Linked DNA regions of Aquabacterium sp. OR-4. The protein of the gene in region 1 interacts with the protein of each later gene in a pairwise test. Links are inferred from orthologs where the notes say so. Each region holds a gene or a part of one and is shown on either strand. Other genes may lie near its edges. The genes, in order: N4G63_RS02745 and tig.

Region 1 (7,065 bases):
CGGGTCGCACCGCCTGGCCGACAAGGCACGCCAGGCCGCTGACGGCACGGTGCGCTACATCCAGCACGAACCGGTGAAGTCCATGCTGATGGCCGCGGCCACCGGCGCGGCGCTGATGGCCCTGGTCAGCCTGGTGGCCGGCCGTCGCCGCCACGACTGACACCATGCGCGGCCTGTTGGCGCTGTGGCGTCTGCTGCGCGTGTGCGCCCTGCCGCGCGACCTGCTGGCGGCCCATGTGCAGGCCTACGGCCAGCTGGCCGGGCTGGAACTGGGCCGCGAGTTGGCGCTGTGGCGTCGCCGTGCGCTGCTGCAACTGGTGGGCGCGGGCGCTGCCTTGGCCGCCGCCGGCCTGGGTGGCGTGGCCCTCATGCTGTGGGCCGTGGTGCCAGCGGCGCAGGTTCGGGCACCGTGGGTCTTGTGGGGGGTGCCCCTGGTGCCTGGCCTGGTGGCGCTGGCCTGCCTGTGGGCGGGGCGTGCACGCCCGCGGTCACCTGTCTTTGCCGGCGTGCGCCGCCAGCTGGCCGCGGACATGGCCTTGTTGCGCGGCGCGCGGGCCAGCACTGCCGCTCCGGCGACCGGTGTTCCGGAGACAGTGCGTTGATCGGCCTGGGCCTGCGGGGTTCAGTCCGTCAAGCGGTGCGGTCGAAATAGGCGTGACCGCCGCCCTGGCGCTTGGCCTGGTACATGGCGTGGTCGGCGTTGCGCAGCAGGTCGTCGCCGTTGTCGCCATCGCCTGGCCAGACGGCAATGCCGATGCTGGCCCGCACCCTCAGGTCCAGCGCGCCGATGCGCACCGGGGCCGACAACACCCGGGCAAACTTCTTGACCACCTCGTCCAGTTCGTGGCGACCTGGCACATTGGCCAGCAGGCAGGCGAATTCGTCGCCGCCCAGGCGGCCCACGCAGTCCCCCGAGCGCAGCGCGCTGCGCAAGCGCGCAGCCACGATGCGCAAAAGCTCGTCACCGACGTTGTGGCCATGGCTGTCGTTCACGGCCTTGAAATCGTCCAGGTCCAGGTACAGCAGCGCCAGCGAATCACCGGTGGGCGCGGCGCGGCCCATGGTCAGGTGCAGCCGCCCGCGAAAGCTCTCTTGGTTGGGCAGCGCGGTCAGGCTGTCTTCCAAGGCGCGCCGGCGTGCGTCGCGTTCGCTGTCCTGTGCGCCCTTCAGCGCCATGCGCGCCCGTGCCAGCGCCACGCGGGCGTCGAACAGGCTCAATTCCATTCGCCGCGCGCGGCCCATTTCATGGCGCAGCGAACGCTCCAACCGGTCCAAGGCATTGGCGCACTGCCATACGCCTTCGGTCAGCTCGCTGGGCCTCAAGACCAGCGCCTGCCCGGGAGCGCCGGACAGACTGCGCAGCTGGGAGGACACCGCCGCCAGCAGATCGCCCCAGGCCGGCCCGGACAGCGGGAGCGATGCGTATGGGTCTGTCCAGGATCGCGGCGGCTTCGGGTCCCGCCCATCCCGCCAATGCGTCGGCGGTTTTGCCGTGGACGCGGCAGGCTTGCCGTTGCCGGAATGGCTGGCCAGTGAGGACGCGGGTTCGCAGTGATCGATGGGGCGGTTTTCCATCGTCACATTGAAACCGTGTGGCGGCCCGCTTTCTGTGCGCTGTCGTACAGAGGGGTGCGGGGCACAGCGCCGGGACCTGGGCCTCAGGCCATGTGGTCGGCGTAGGACCTCTGGTCAATGCCGTAACACGGGCAGGATGCGTCCTCCAGCCCGGGGCGGTCCAGCACGGTCAGCTCGCCACGGTGGTAGCGGATCAACCCGCGGCGTTGCAGGGCACCCGCGGCCACCGTCACGCCAACGCGCCGCACGCCCAGCATGTAGGCCAGGAACTCGTGCGTGACGTGAAAGTGCTGGGCATGCGCACGATCCTGGCTCATCAGCAGCCAACGCGCCAGGCGCGGGCCGATCTGGTGGAAGCGCAGGCAGGCTGCCGACGCCGCCAGCTGCGCCATGCGCACGTACAGGTAGCGACCCAGCACCTGGCGCAGGGCAGCGCTGCGCACCAGTTCGGCCTTGAAAGGGCCCGCGCCCAAGCGCCAGGCGCTGCCGCCGCCCTGCACCACCGCGCGCAGCGGCACCACCTGCACGCCCAAGGCCAGCGAGGCGCCCAGCATGCCCTCGCGCCCCACCATGCCCACTTCCAGGCCCGGGTGCTGGTCGATCTGCGCCACCAGCGACACAAACGCGTCCACCGGAAACCAAACATGGCGCACGGCCTGGCCGCGTTCGGTCAACACGTCCGAGAGCTTCAACACCACCGGCTGGCACAGCGCCAGCAGCACAGCCCTGTCGCGCCGCGGCAGCAGTTCGATCAGGTGGTTCTGGGGGGTGGCGGCCAAGGTCGTGTCTCCGCTGCGGTGGGCCTGCCAGTGTGTGGCGGCAAGCGGCGCGCCACTGTCTGCCAGCGAACACAGCACGCCCACGTCCTGCACACCGCCCACGCGGTGGCAGGCTCAGGTGGCCAGACGTGGGGGCAGCAGGCGGTCGTATTCCACCTTCACCACCGCATAGCACTCGCAGGTGCGTGCTTCCAGGCCGGGGCGGTCCAGCACCGAGATGTGGCCGCGGGCGTAACGTATCAGCCCCGCCGCCTGCAGCTTCAGCGCCGCTTCGGTCACGCCTTCGCGGCGCACGCCCAGCATGTTGGCGATGAGTTCCTGCGTCATCACCAGGTCGTTGCCCTGCAGCCTGTCCAGGCTCAGCAGCAGCCAGCGGCACAGCTGCTGGTCCAGCGTGTGGTGGCGGTTGCACACCGCCGTCTGCGCCATCTGCGTGATCAGCGCCTGGGTATAGCGCAGCAGCAGGTGCATCACCGGCCCGGCGCGGTCGAACTCGTCCTTCACCGCCTGGCCGCGCAGGCGAAAGCCCAGCCCCGCGCTTTGCACCACCGCTCGGCTGGGCGTGGATTCACCGCCCATGAAGAGCGATATGCCCACCACGCCTTCATGGCCCACAACGGCGATCTCGGCCGATGCGCCGTCTTCCAGCACGTACAGCAGCGACACGATGGCGGTGGTGGGGAAATAAACGTGTCCCATGCGCTTGCCGGATTCGTAGAGCACCTGGCCCAGCTTCAGGTCCACGGGTTCCAGCAGCGGCAGCCAGCGCTGCCATTCGGCGGGAGGCAGCGCGGCCAGCAGCTGGTTCTGCAGGGCGTCGGCGTCAGGTGATGGCGTTGGGGCGGGCATGGTGGGCCTTTTGTGCGGTCGAGGGTGGCCCTTTGCGGCGCTCCGGATGCTGGATGCAGCCCGCGGCGCGTGAGCTTGGTGGTCACAGGCTACTCCGTTGGTGCGGCAGCGCACGAATGCATTGCGCCGGGCCATTGGCGGCGGACAACAGGGGGTGCGCCCCAAGTTCGCCAGCGCACAGACGACGGGCGTGCGGCCACGTAAAACCACGTCGTTGACGCTGCACAACGGCAGCACGCCATCCCCTCACATTCGAAAGAATCCCATGACATTCACTTCAACATTGACGCTGCGCAATCTGGGCCTGGCCAGCCTGGCCGGCTTCACCTGCCTGGCGGCGGTGCCGGCACAGGCACAGGTGCGCGAAGCCCCATATGGCTACGTCGGCCTGGGCCTGGGCCGTTCCCAGGGTGACTTCGGCACCGAGGCGCAGGTGGCAGCCGGCGTGGGTGCGGGTGGCAGCGTCACCGGCTTCGCCCGCGACAGCAATGACACCGGCTACAAGATCTTCGGCGGCTACCAGTTCAACCGCAACGTCGCCGTTGAAGGCGGCTACTTCGATCTGGGCAAGCTGGGCTACGACGCCACCACCACGCCGGCCGGCACGGTGGGCGCCAGGTTCAAGTTGAACGGCCTGAGCCTGGACCTGGTGGGCACGCTGCCGCTGACCACCAACTTCGCGCTGCTGGGCCGCGTGGGCATGGCCTCGGGCCGCGCCCGCGCCCGCTATGACACCACGGGCGCTGTGACCCTGAACGATGTGTCCAAGCGCGGCACCAACGCCAAGGTGGGCCTGGGCGTGCAGTACGCGATGGGTTCGAACATGCTGGTTCGAGCCGAGGTCGAGCGCTACCGCATGAACGACGCGGTGGGCAGCCATGTGAACACCAACCTGGTGTCGGTGGGCCTGGTGTTCCCGTTCGGCAGCGCCCCGGCGCCGGCCCCGCGTGCCCAGGCACCTGCACCCTATGTGGTGCCACCGGTGGCTGCGGCACCCGCCCCGGCCCCCATCATCGTCGTGCAGGCCGCACCCGTGCTGCCGGCACCCACGCTCGCGCCGGTGGCGCCGCCGCGCCGCCGCGTCACCTTCTCGGCCGAGTCGCAGTTCGGCTTCGACCGTTCGGAAGTCAACGACGTGGGCAGGGTCGCGCTGGACACGTTTGCCCGTGAGCTGGAGGGCACGCAGTTCGACATGGTGGAAGTCGAAGGCCACACCGACCGCCTGGGCAGCAACGACTACAACCAGACCCTGTCGCGCCAGCGTGCCGACGCGGTGAAGAACTACCTGGTCACCCGCGGCCATGTGGACCCGATGAAGGTGACGGCCAGCGGCAAGGGCGAATCGTCGCCGGTGACCAAGCCGCAGGACTGCGTGGGCAGCAAGGCCACGGCGCAACTGGTCACCTGCCTGGCACCCGACCGCCGCGTGGATGTGGACGTGGTGGGCACCCGCTGAGCGCCCGCCATGCGCATGAACGGACCGAGTTGGAGCACGTCGGCCCTGAGCCGCGGCGAGGGCACAGAAGCAGCGGAACTGGCGCCGCTGGGCGAGCATCTGCAGCGTTGCCGCTGCGTGGCCGGGCGCCACTTCGCGCTGCGCTGTGGCGCCGAGGCGGTACAGGGCTTCGTGGCGGCGCGCCTCATCAGCACCGTGTTGGTGGTGCTGGCGCTGCTGGTTGGCGGCGTCTGGTTGCTGCTCTAGCCCGGGCGGCCTGACCCATGCTGGGCACCGCCTGGCGGCGCTTGCAGCCCCGCGCGCCACGGGCCACCCACGGCCTGCTGGACGCCAAGGGCGGGCCGGTGCAGCCGCCCATACGGGCCGAAACATTCGGGCCGCAGCGCTTTGCGCAGCACGGCCGCAGCTTGGGCGCCACTCACAGCGCGGTGCGCGCCGGGCTGCGCTCGGTGGCCTTCTTTCCGCGGCTGGCCGACAACGTGCACACGCTGCGCGCGGCCCACGCCTACATCGGGGGCCAGGCCGCCGCGGGCTACGCCGTCAGCCCCGCCGCCGAATGGCTGCTGGACAACTTCCAACTCATTGAAACCCAGCTGGAGCAGATCCACCGGGAACTGCCGCGCAACGCGGTGCGTGCGCTGCCGGTGCTGCAGCAGCCGCCATTGGCCGGGTTGCCGCGCATCTATGGCGTGGCCTGGGCCTTCGTGGCCCACACCGACGGCGCATTCGACGAGGACCTGCTGGTGCAGTTCCTCAGCGCCTACCAGGACAGCCGCGCGCTGACCCTGGCCGAAATGTGGGCCCTGCCTACCACTTTGCGGGTGTTGCTGCTGGAAAACCTGCGCCGCCTGGCCGAGCGCGAGGCCGCGCAGATGGCCGCACGCGAGGTGGCCAACCTGTGCAGCGACCGCGTGCTGGCGCACGACGACGCTGGCTCAATTGCCGGCACGCAGGGGCCCGCCACCCTGGTGGCAGCGCTGGGCGCCTGGCTGCAGGTGCTGCAGCGCCGCGGCGTTGGCGACGCGTTCCTGGCCCGCCTGGCGCAGCGCCTGCGCGGCCGCCCGGTGGCAGCGGCCGTGCGGGCCTGGCTGGACCAGGCGCTGCCCAACGCTGCCGCATTGCAGACGCAGCACGGTGCCGACCAGGCGGCCGACAACCTGAGCATGAGCAACGCGGTGAGTTCGCTGCGGGCCATCGGCGACACCGACTGGTCCGACCTGGTCGCCCGCGCCAGCACGCTGATGCGCCTGATGCTGGCACACCCGCTGTTCGAAGCCGAACACGCCGGCACCCGTGACCAGACCCTGCACGCCATCGAACGTCTGGCGCGGCGCAGCGGCCGCAGCGAGCTGGCGGTGGCCCAGGCCCTGCTCACCTTGATGCGCCCCGACCCGCCCGGGTCGGGCCACGACACCGCGACACCGAAGCACACCCCCGGCCATTGGTTGCAAGGCGCTGGCCGCGACACGCTGGCCCGCGCCCTGGGGCTGCGCGAACCCCTGCGGTCGCTGGCCCTGCGGGTGGGCCAGCACGCGGTGCTGCCGGTCTACCTGGGCGCGCTGGGGGCAGGAACGGCCGCGCTGGTGCTGGCCGTGCTGCGGGCCGATGCCAGCCCGGGCGTGGCGCTGGCCTGGGCCGGCCTGACGGACAGCCTCTGGGCTGCGTTGGGCGTGCTGCTGATGCTGCTGCCCGCAAGCGAAGCGGTGGTGGCGGTGGTGAACCGCCTGGTCAGCGAATGGGTGCGGCCCGCCCGGCTGCCGCGCCTGGCGTTGATGGCGGGCATCCCGCTTGAACACCGGGTGATGGTGGCCATACCGACGATGTTGAGCGACTCCGCCGCAGTTCGCGAACTGGCGCACCGGCTGCACCTGCACCACCTGGCCAACCCCGAGCGCCACTCGCAGTTCGCGCTGCTGACCGACCATGCAGACGCTGACCAGGAACATCTGCCGGCCGATGCGACCCTGTTGGCCCTGGCCTGTTCCGAGATCGACGCACTGAACGTCCAACACCCCGTCCCACCGGATTCGGCACCCCGCTTCGTGCTGCTGCACCGGCCGCGCCGCTTCTGTGACACCGAACAGCGCTGGATTGGCTGGGAACGCAAGCGCGGCAAGCTGCTGGAACTGCTGGCCGCGCTGGCCACCGGCCACAGCACGGCGTTTGCCGCGCTGGGCGAGCGCTCACGCATCGAACCCGGCACCCGCCACCTGCTCACGCTGGACAGCGACACCCAATTGCCCCCCGGCCGCCTGCGCGCGTTGGTGGGCGTGGCCGCCCACCCGCGGAACCAGCCGCGCCTGGGTGCGGGTGGCCGGCATGTGGACAGCGGCTACGCCATCCTGCAGCCGCATGTGGTGATGCCGCTGCCCGCGCAGGGCGAGGCCACGCCCTTTCACTGGCTGT
Region 2 (7,028 bases), 1.3 Mb from region 1 along the record:
AGATGGAGGAGGGCTACGACAAGCTGCGCGCCGCCACCTTTGCCTACGAGGTGACCAGCATGCCCATGCTGACCGGCACGCTGATCACCGCGGCCGGCTTCCTGCCCATCGGCCTGGCCAAGTCGACCACCGGCGAATACACCTTCGCGATCTTTGCCGTCACCTCGGCCGCGCTGGTGATCTCGTGGCTGGTGTCGGTGTACTTCGTGCCCTACCTCGGGGCCTGGCTGCTGAAGGTCAAGCCGCAGGTCGACGGCGAGGCCCACGAGCTTTTCGACACGCCCTTCTACAACCGCTTCAGGCGCCTGGTGAACGCCTGCGTCCGGCACCGCTGGATCACGCTGCTCATCACCGTGGCGCTGTTCGGCGCCGGCATCGTGGGCATGGGCAAGGTGCAGCAGCAGTTCTTCCCCGATTCAAGCCGGCCGGAGATCCTGGTCGACCTGTGGCTGCCCGAAGGCAGCACGCAGCGCGAGACCGAAGGCGTGGCGCGCCGCTTCGAGGCCCGCATGCAGGCCGAGCCGGCGATGGAATCGGTGACCACCTGGGTGGGCAGCGGCGTGCCGCGTTTCTACCTGCCGCTGGAGCAGCTGTTTCCGCAGACCAACGTGGCCCAGCTGATCCTGCTGCCCAAGGACCTGGCGGCGCGCGAGCAACTGCGCAAGACCCTGCCAGCCCTGCTGGCGGCCGAGTTTCCCGAGGTGCGGGCGCGGGTCAAGCTGCTGCCCAACGGCCCGCCGGTGGCCTACCCGGTGCAGTTTCGGGTGATGGGCCCCGATGCGGTGCAGGTGCGGCGCTATGCCGACCAGGTGCGCAGCGTGCTTGCGGCGCATCCGTCGATGCGCGGCGTCAACGACAACTGGAACGAGTCGATCAAGGCCATCCGGCTCGACATCGACCAGGACAAGGCCCGCGCGCTGGGCGTCACCAGCCAGTCGATCGCGCAGGGCTCCAAGGCGGTGTTCTCGGGTGCCACCGTGGGCCAGTACCGCGAAGGCGACAAGCTGGTCGACATCGTGCTGCGCCAGCCGGCCGACGAGCGCAACGCCATCACCGACCTGGGCAATGCCTATGTGCCCACGGCCAGCGGCAAGGCCGTGCCGCTGACCCAGGTGGCGCAGATCGGCTTCGCCTTCGAGCCCGGCGTGATGTGGCGCGAGAACCGCCGCTACGCCATCACCGTGCAGGGCGACGTGATCGAGGGCGTGCAGGGCCCCACGGTCACCAAGGTGGTGTGGCCGCAGCTGGCCGAGCTGCGCAAGCAGATGCCGCCCGAGTACGAGGTGCGCATCGCCGGCACGCAAGAAGAAAGCAGCAAGGGCCAGGGTTCCATCGCCGCCGGCCTGCCGGTGATGCTGTTCATCATCTTCACGCTGCTGATGCTGCAGCTGCACAGCTTCTCGCGCGCCATGCTGGTGTTCCTGACCGGACCGCTGGGCATTGCCGGCGTGGCCGGCGCGCTGATGCTGTTCGACCGGCCCTTCGGCTTTGTGGCGCTGCTGGGCGTGATCGCGCTCAGCGGCATGATCATGCGCAACTCGGTGATCCTGATCGACCAGATCGAGCACGACCGTGCCCGCGGCGTGCCGGCCTGGCATGCCGTGGTCGAGGCCGCGGTGCGGCGCTTCCGGCCCATCGTGCTGACGGCCGCGGCCGCGGTGCTGGCCATGATCCCGCTCACCCGCAGCGTGTTCTGGGGGCCGATGGCGGTGGCCATCATGGGCGGCCTGATCGTCGCCACGGCGCTCACGCTGCTGGCCTTGCCGGCCATGTATGCGGCCTGGTTCCGGGTGCGGCAGCCGGTGCCCGGCCATGCGCCGGTATCCGCTGCGCTGCCGCCCGGCTAGAATCGCCGGTTTACCGGATCGCCCGGGAGGTCGGCTTCGCCAGTTTGTATGGCTGGAGCCGGTTTCCCTCGTACGTTTTGACCGGTGCCTCGGCAGCCCTCGCGGGTTGCCCGGGCAGCGGCGAAGAGACAACCCGCGCGGGTGGCGAAATCGGTAGACGCACCAGGTTTAGGTCCTGACGCCTTCACGGGCGTGCCGGTTCGAGTCCGGCCCCGCGCACCAGAAACGATTCATTTGCGAGTCTCCACCATGGCTGTCACTGTAGAAACCCTCGAAAAGCTCGAACGTCGCATCACCCTGACGATTCCGGCCGATTCGCTCAACACCGAAGTCGAGTCGCGGCTGAAGAAGCTCTCGCGCACCGTCAAGGCCGACGGCTTCCGCCCGGGCAAGGTGCCGATGTCGGTGGTGGCCCAGCGCTACGGCTGGTCGGTGCAGAACGAGGTCATGAACGACCAGCTCGGCCGTGCCTTCGCCAGCGCCGCCAACGAAGCCCAGCTGCGCGTGGCCGGCACGCCGCGCGTCACGCCCAAGGAAGACGCGCCCGAAGGCCAGCTGGCCTTTGACGCCACCTTCGAGGTCTACCCCGAGGTCAAGCTCGGCGAGCTGTCGGCCGTGGAAGTCGAGCGGGTCACCAGCGAGGTGACCGACGCCGCGATCGACCGCACCGTCGACATCCTGCGCAAGCAGCGCCGCACCTTCGCGCAGCGTCCGGCTGCCGAAGGCGCCGCCGAAGGCGATCGCGTGACCATCGACTTCGAAGGCAAGATCGACGGCGAGCCCTTCGATGGCGGCAAGGCCGAGGGCTTCCAGTTCCTGATCGGCGAAGGCCAGATGCTCGAGCAGTTCGACAAGGCCGTGCGCGGCATGAAGGTCGGCGAGAGCAAGACCTTCCCGCTGCAGTTCCCCGAGGATTACCACGGCAAGGACGTGGCCGGCAAGGAAGCCGACTTCCTGGTCACCACCAAGAAGATCGAAGCCCAGAACCTGCCCGAGGTGGACGAGGCCTTCATCAAGAGCCTGGGCCTGGAAGACGGCACGGTCGACGCGCTGCGCGCCGACGTGAAGAAGAACCTCGAGCGCGAGGTCAAGTTCCGCGTGCTGGCGCGCAACAAGTCGGCGGCCATGGACGCGCTGGTCAAGGTGGCCGAGCTCGACCTGCCCAAGGCCCTGATCGACAGCGAGCTCGAGCGCCTGGTGGCCTCGGCCCGTGAAGACCTGAAGCAGCGCGGCATGAAGGACGCCGACAAGGCGCCGATCCCCACCGAGATCTTCACGCCGCAGGCCGAGCGCCGCGTGCGCCTGGGTCTGGTGGTGGCCGAACTGGTCAAGTCGAACAACCTGCAGGCCAAGCCCGAGCAACTGCAGGCCCACATCGAAGAGCTGTCGCAGAGCTACGAGAAGCCGACTGAAGTGGTGCGCTGGTACCTCAGCGACCGCCAGCGCATGGCCGAGGTCGAGGCCGTGGTGATCGAGAACAACGTGGCCGAGCACGTGCTGGCCAATGCCAAGGTGGTCGAAAAGGCGCTGCCCTTCGACGAGCTGATGACGGCCTGATCCAGGCGCTGCCGCGGTCCGGCTGGCCCTGTGCCACACCGGATCCCGGCCCGACGGGGCGAACGACTAGCAGGGTCGTCGCCCCGTTTTTCATCGCCTGCAGCCCTTTCGCATGCGGGTCATAATCGACGCAGACCGTTTTTCGAGGACTTTCATGAGCGCATTGGAGACGCAAGCCCTGGGCCTGGTGCCCATGGTGATCGAGCAGTCGGGCCGGGGTGAGCGTGCTTACGACATCTACAGCCGCCTGCTGCGTGAGCGCATCGTGTTCCTGGTGGGCCCGGTGAACGACGCCACGGCCAATGTCGTGGTGGCGCAGTTGCTCTTCCTGGAGAGCGAGAACCCCGACAAGGACATCTTCCTGTACATCAACAGCCCGGGCGGCAGCGTCTCGGCCGGCCTGTCGATCTACGACACGATGAACTTCATCAAGCCCGATGTCTCCACGCTGTGCATCGGCATGGCGGCCAGCATGGGCGCCTTCCTGCTGTCGGCCGGCGCCAAGGGCAAGCGCGTGTCGCTGCCCAACAGCAAGATCATGATCCACCAGCCGCTGGGCGGCGCCCAGGGCCAGGCCACCGACATCGAGATCCATGCCCGCGAGATCCTCAAGACCCGCGAGCAGCTCAACAAGATCCTGGCCGAGCGCACCGGCCAGCCGCTTGAAAAGATCCAGGCCGACACCGAGCGCGACTACTTCATGTCGGCCGATGACGCCAAGAGTTATGGCCTGATCGACCAGGTGATCGCCCAGCGCGGCTGACCGGCCGCGCCTTATCATCGGCTCGCGGCTTCCGCAATCCTCCCGCCCTCTCTCCGCACACGATTACCCACCATGGCCGAAAAGAAGGGCGCCTCAGGCGAAAAAGTCCTGTACTGCAGCTTCTGCGGTAAGAGCCAGCACGAGGTCAAGAAGCTCATCGCCGGCCCGTCGGTGTTCATCTGCGACGAGTGCATCGAGCTTTGCAACGACATCATCCGTGACGAGGCTCCGGCCGAAGGCGCGGCAGCCAAGCCCGGCAAGAGCGAACTGCCGGTGCCGGCCGAGATCAAGAGCACGCTCGACAACTACGTCATCGGCCAGGATGCGGCCAAGCGCACGCTGTCTGTGGCGGTGTACAACCACTACAAGCGGCTCAAGCACATCGGCAGCGGCAAGGACGAGGTCGAGCTCACCAAGAGCAACATCCTGCTGATCGGGCCCACCGGCTCGGGCAAGACGCTGCTGGCCCAGACCCTGGCCCGCCTGCTCAACGTGCCCTTCGTGATCGCCGACGCCACCACGCTGACCGAAGCCGGCTACGTGGGCGAGGACGTCGAAAACATCATCCAGAAGCTGCTGCAGAACTGCAACTACGACGTCGAGCGCGCGCAGCGCGGCATCGTCTACATCGACGAGATCGACAAGATCAGCCGCAAGGCCGACAACCCCAGCATCACCCGCGATGTCTCGGGCGAGGGCGTGCAGCAGGCCCTGCTGAAGCTGGTGGAAGGCACGATGGCCAGCGTGCCGCCGCAGGGCGGGCGCAAACATCCCAATCAAGACTTCCTGCAGATCGACACGACCAACATCCTGTTCATCTGCGGCGGCGCCTTTGACGGCCTGGAAAAGGTCATCCAGAACCGCACCGAGAAGTCGAGCATCGGCTTCTCGGCCAGCGTGCACAGCAAGACCGAGAAGCGTGCGGCCGATCTGTTCCGTTCAGCCGAGCCGGAAGACATCATCAAGTTCGGCCTGATCCCCGAGTTGGTCGGCCGCCTGCCGGTGGTGGCCACGCTGGGCGAGCTGACCGAGGACGCCATGGTGCAGATCCTCACCGAGCCCAAGAACGCGCTGGTCAAGCAGTACCAGAAGCTGTTCTCGATGGATGGTGTCGAGCTCGAGATCCGCCACTCCGCGCTCAGCGCCATCGCGCGCAAGGCGCTCAAGCGCAAGACCGGGGCGCGCGGTCTGCGCTCCATCATGGAACACGTGCTGATCGACACGATGTTCGATCTGCCAACGCTGGACGGCGTGGCCAAGGTGGTGATCGACGAGCACATCGTCGAGGAAGGCGCCAAGCCGCTGCTGGTCTATCGCGAACACAAGGCCAGCGCCTGAAAGCGGGGGCGCTTTGCTGCTGCGCCCACCGATCTCGGTTCTGTGCTGCTCGCCGTACGGGTGTACGGCTGTGCTGCTCGAACCGACCTCGGCGGGCTCACGACGCAATTCGCTCCCCGCTTTCTGTGACGAAGCCATCCGAGGCTTGCGTTTGACCTGTTCACTTGCATTCCCCTGCTCGGGCCCCATGTCGGTCTGAGAAAGAGAGGTCTCCCATGTCAGGACATCCTGTTCTCCCCCCTGAACCGATCACGCTGCCGCTGCTGCCGCTGCGTGATGTGGTCGTGTTCCCGCACATGGTCATCCCGTTGTTCGTCGGGCGTCCCAAGTCGATCAAGGCGCTCGAGGCCGCGATGGAGGCCGGCCGCCAGATCATGCTGGTGGCGCAGAAGGCCGCCGGCAAGGACGAGCCCAAGCCCGAGGACATGTTCGAGATCGGCTGCATCTCCAGCATCCTGCAGATGCTGAAGCTGCCCGACGGCACCGTGAAGGTGTTGGTTGAAGGCGTGCAGCGCGCCGAAACCCGCGAGATCCACGACGGTGCCGAGCACTTCACCGCCGAGGTGGTGCCGGTGCAGCCCTCGGCCGAGACCAGCCCCGAGGTCGAGGCCCTGCGCCGCGCCGTGACGCAGCAGTTCGACCAGTACGTCAAGCTGAACAAGAAGATCCCGCCCGAGATCCTCACCAGCATTGCCGGCATCGATGATCCGGGCCGCCTGGCCGACACCATTGCCGCGCACCTGCCGCTCAAGCTCGAAGCCAAGCAGTCGGTGCTCGACCTGTTCACCGTCGCCAAGCGCCTTGAGAAGCTGCTCGAGCTGCTGGAGCACGAGGTCGACATCCTGCAGGTGGAAAAGCGCATCCGTGGCCGCGTCAAGCGCCAGATGGAGAAGAGCCAGCGCGAGTACTACCTGAACGAGCAGGTCAAGGCCATCCAGAAGGAACTGGGCGATGGCGAAGAGGGCGCTGACCTCGAAGACCTTGAGAAGAAGATCAAGGCCGCGCGCATGCCCAAGGATGCGCGCAAGAAGGCCGAGGGCGAGCTGAAGAAGCTCAAGCTGATGTCGCCGATGTCGGCCGAGGCCACGGTGGTGCGCAACTACATCGACACCCTCGTCAACCTGCCCTGGGCCAAGAAGAGCAAGATCAAGCACGACCTGCCGCATGCGGAGGATGTGCTCAACGAAGACCACGCCGGCCTCGAGAAGGTCAAGGAACGCATCCTCGAGTACCTCGCGGTGCAGCAGCGAGTCGACAAGGTCAAGGCGCCCATCCTGTGCCTGGTGGGCCCCCCGGGCGTGGGCAAGACCTCGCTCGGCCAGAGCGTGGCGCGTGCCACCGGACGCAAGTTCGTGCGCATGGCGCTGGGCGGCGTGCGCGACGAGGCCGAGATCCGTGGCCACCGCCGCACCTACATCGGCTCGATGCCGGGCAAGGTGCTGCAGAGCCTGACCAAGGTGGGCGTGCGCAATCCGCTGTTCCTGCTCGACGAGATCGACAAGCTGGGCATGGATTTCCGCGGC

Evidence for each region.
Region 2: the proteins of N4G63_RS02745 (region 1) and tig interact in binary tests that used the Escherichia coli proteins (3 or more experiments, as listed by UniProt). The link is inferred for Aquabacterium sp. OR-4 from one-to-one orthologs.

What each region holds. Positions count from the first base shown.
Region 1 is NZ_JAOCQD020000001.1:664,157-671,221, forward strand. The notes cover bases 2,711-5,563. They hold N4G63_RS02745 (outer membrane beta-barrel protein), read left to right. Parts: upstream 2,711-3,468; coding sequence 3,469-4,659; downstream 4,660-5,563. Other genes in these bases: N4G63_RS02740 (Crp/Fnr family transcriptional regulator), read right to left, coding at 2,711-3,203; N4G63_RS02750 (hypothetical protein), read left to right, coding at 4,669-4,905; N4G63_RS02755 (GH36-type glycosyl hydrolase domain-containing protein), read left to right, coding at 4,923-5,563. Also shown: N4G63_RS02720 (hypothetical protein), read left to right, coding at 1-160; N4G63_RS02725 (hypothetical protein), read left to right, coding at 165-602; N4G63_RS02730 (diguanylate cyclase domain-containing protein), read right to left, coding at 631-1,575; N4G63_RS02735 (Crp/Fnr family transcriptional regulator), read right to left, coding at 1,659-2,354; more of N4G63_RS02740, read right to left, coding at 2,469-2,710; more of N4G63_RS02755, read left to right, coding at 5,564-7,065.
Region 2 is NZ_JAOCQD020000001.1:1,971,199-1,978,226, reverse strand. The notes cover bases 1,435-4,250. They hold tig (trigger factor), read left to right. Parts: upstream 1,435-2,096; coding sequence 2,097-3,404; downstream 3,405-4,250. Other genes in these bases: clpX (ATP-dependent Clp protease ATP-binding subunit ClpX), read left to right, coding at 4,240-4,250; clpP (ATP-dependent Clp endopeptidase proteolytic subunit ClpP), read left to right, coding at 3,559-4,167; N4G63_RS08590 (efflux RND transporter permease subunit), read left to right, coding at 1,435-1,847. Also shown: more of N4G63_RS08590, read left to right, coding at 1-1,434; more of clpX, read left to right, coding at 4,251-5,505; lon (endopeptidase La), read left to right, coding at 5,721-7,028. UniProt on the Escherichia coli protein: Involved in protein export. Acts as a chaperone by maintaining the newly synthesized secretory and non-secretory proteins in an open conformation.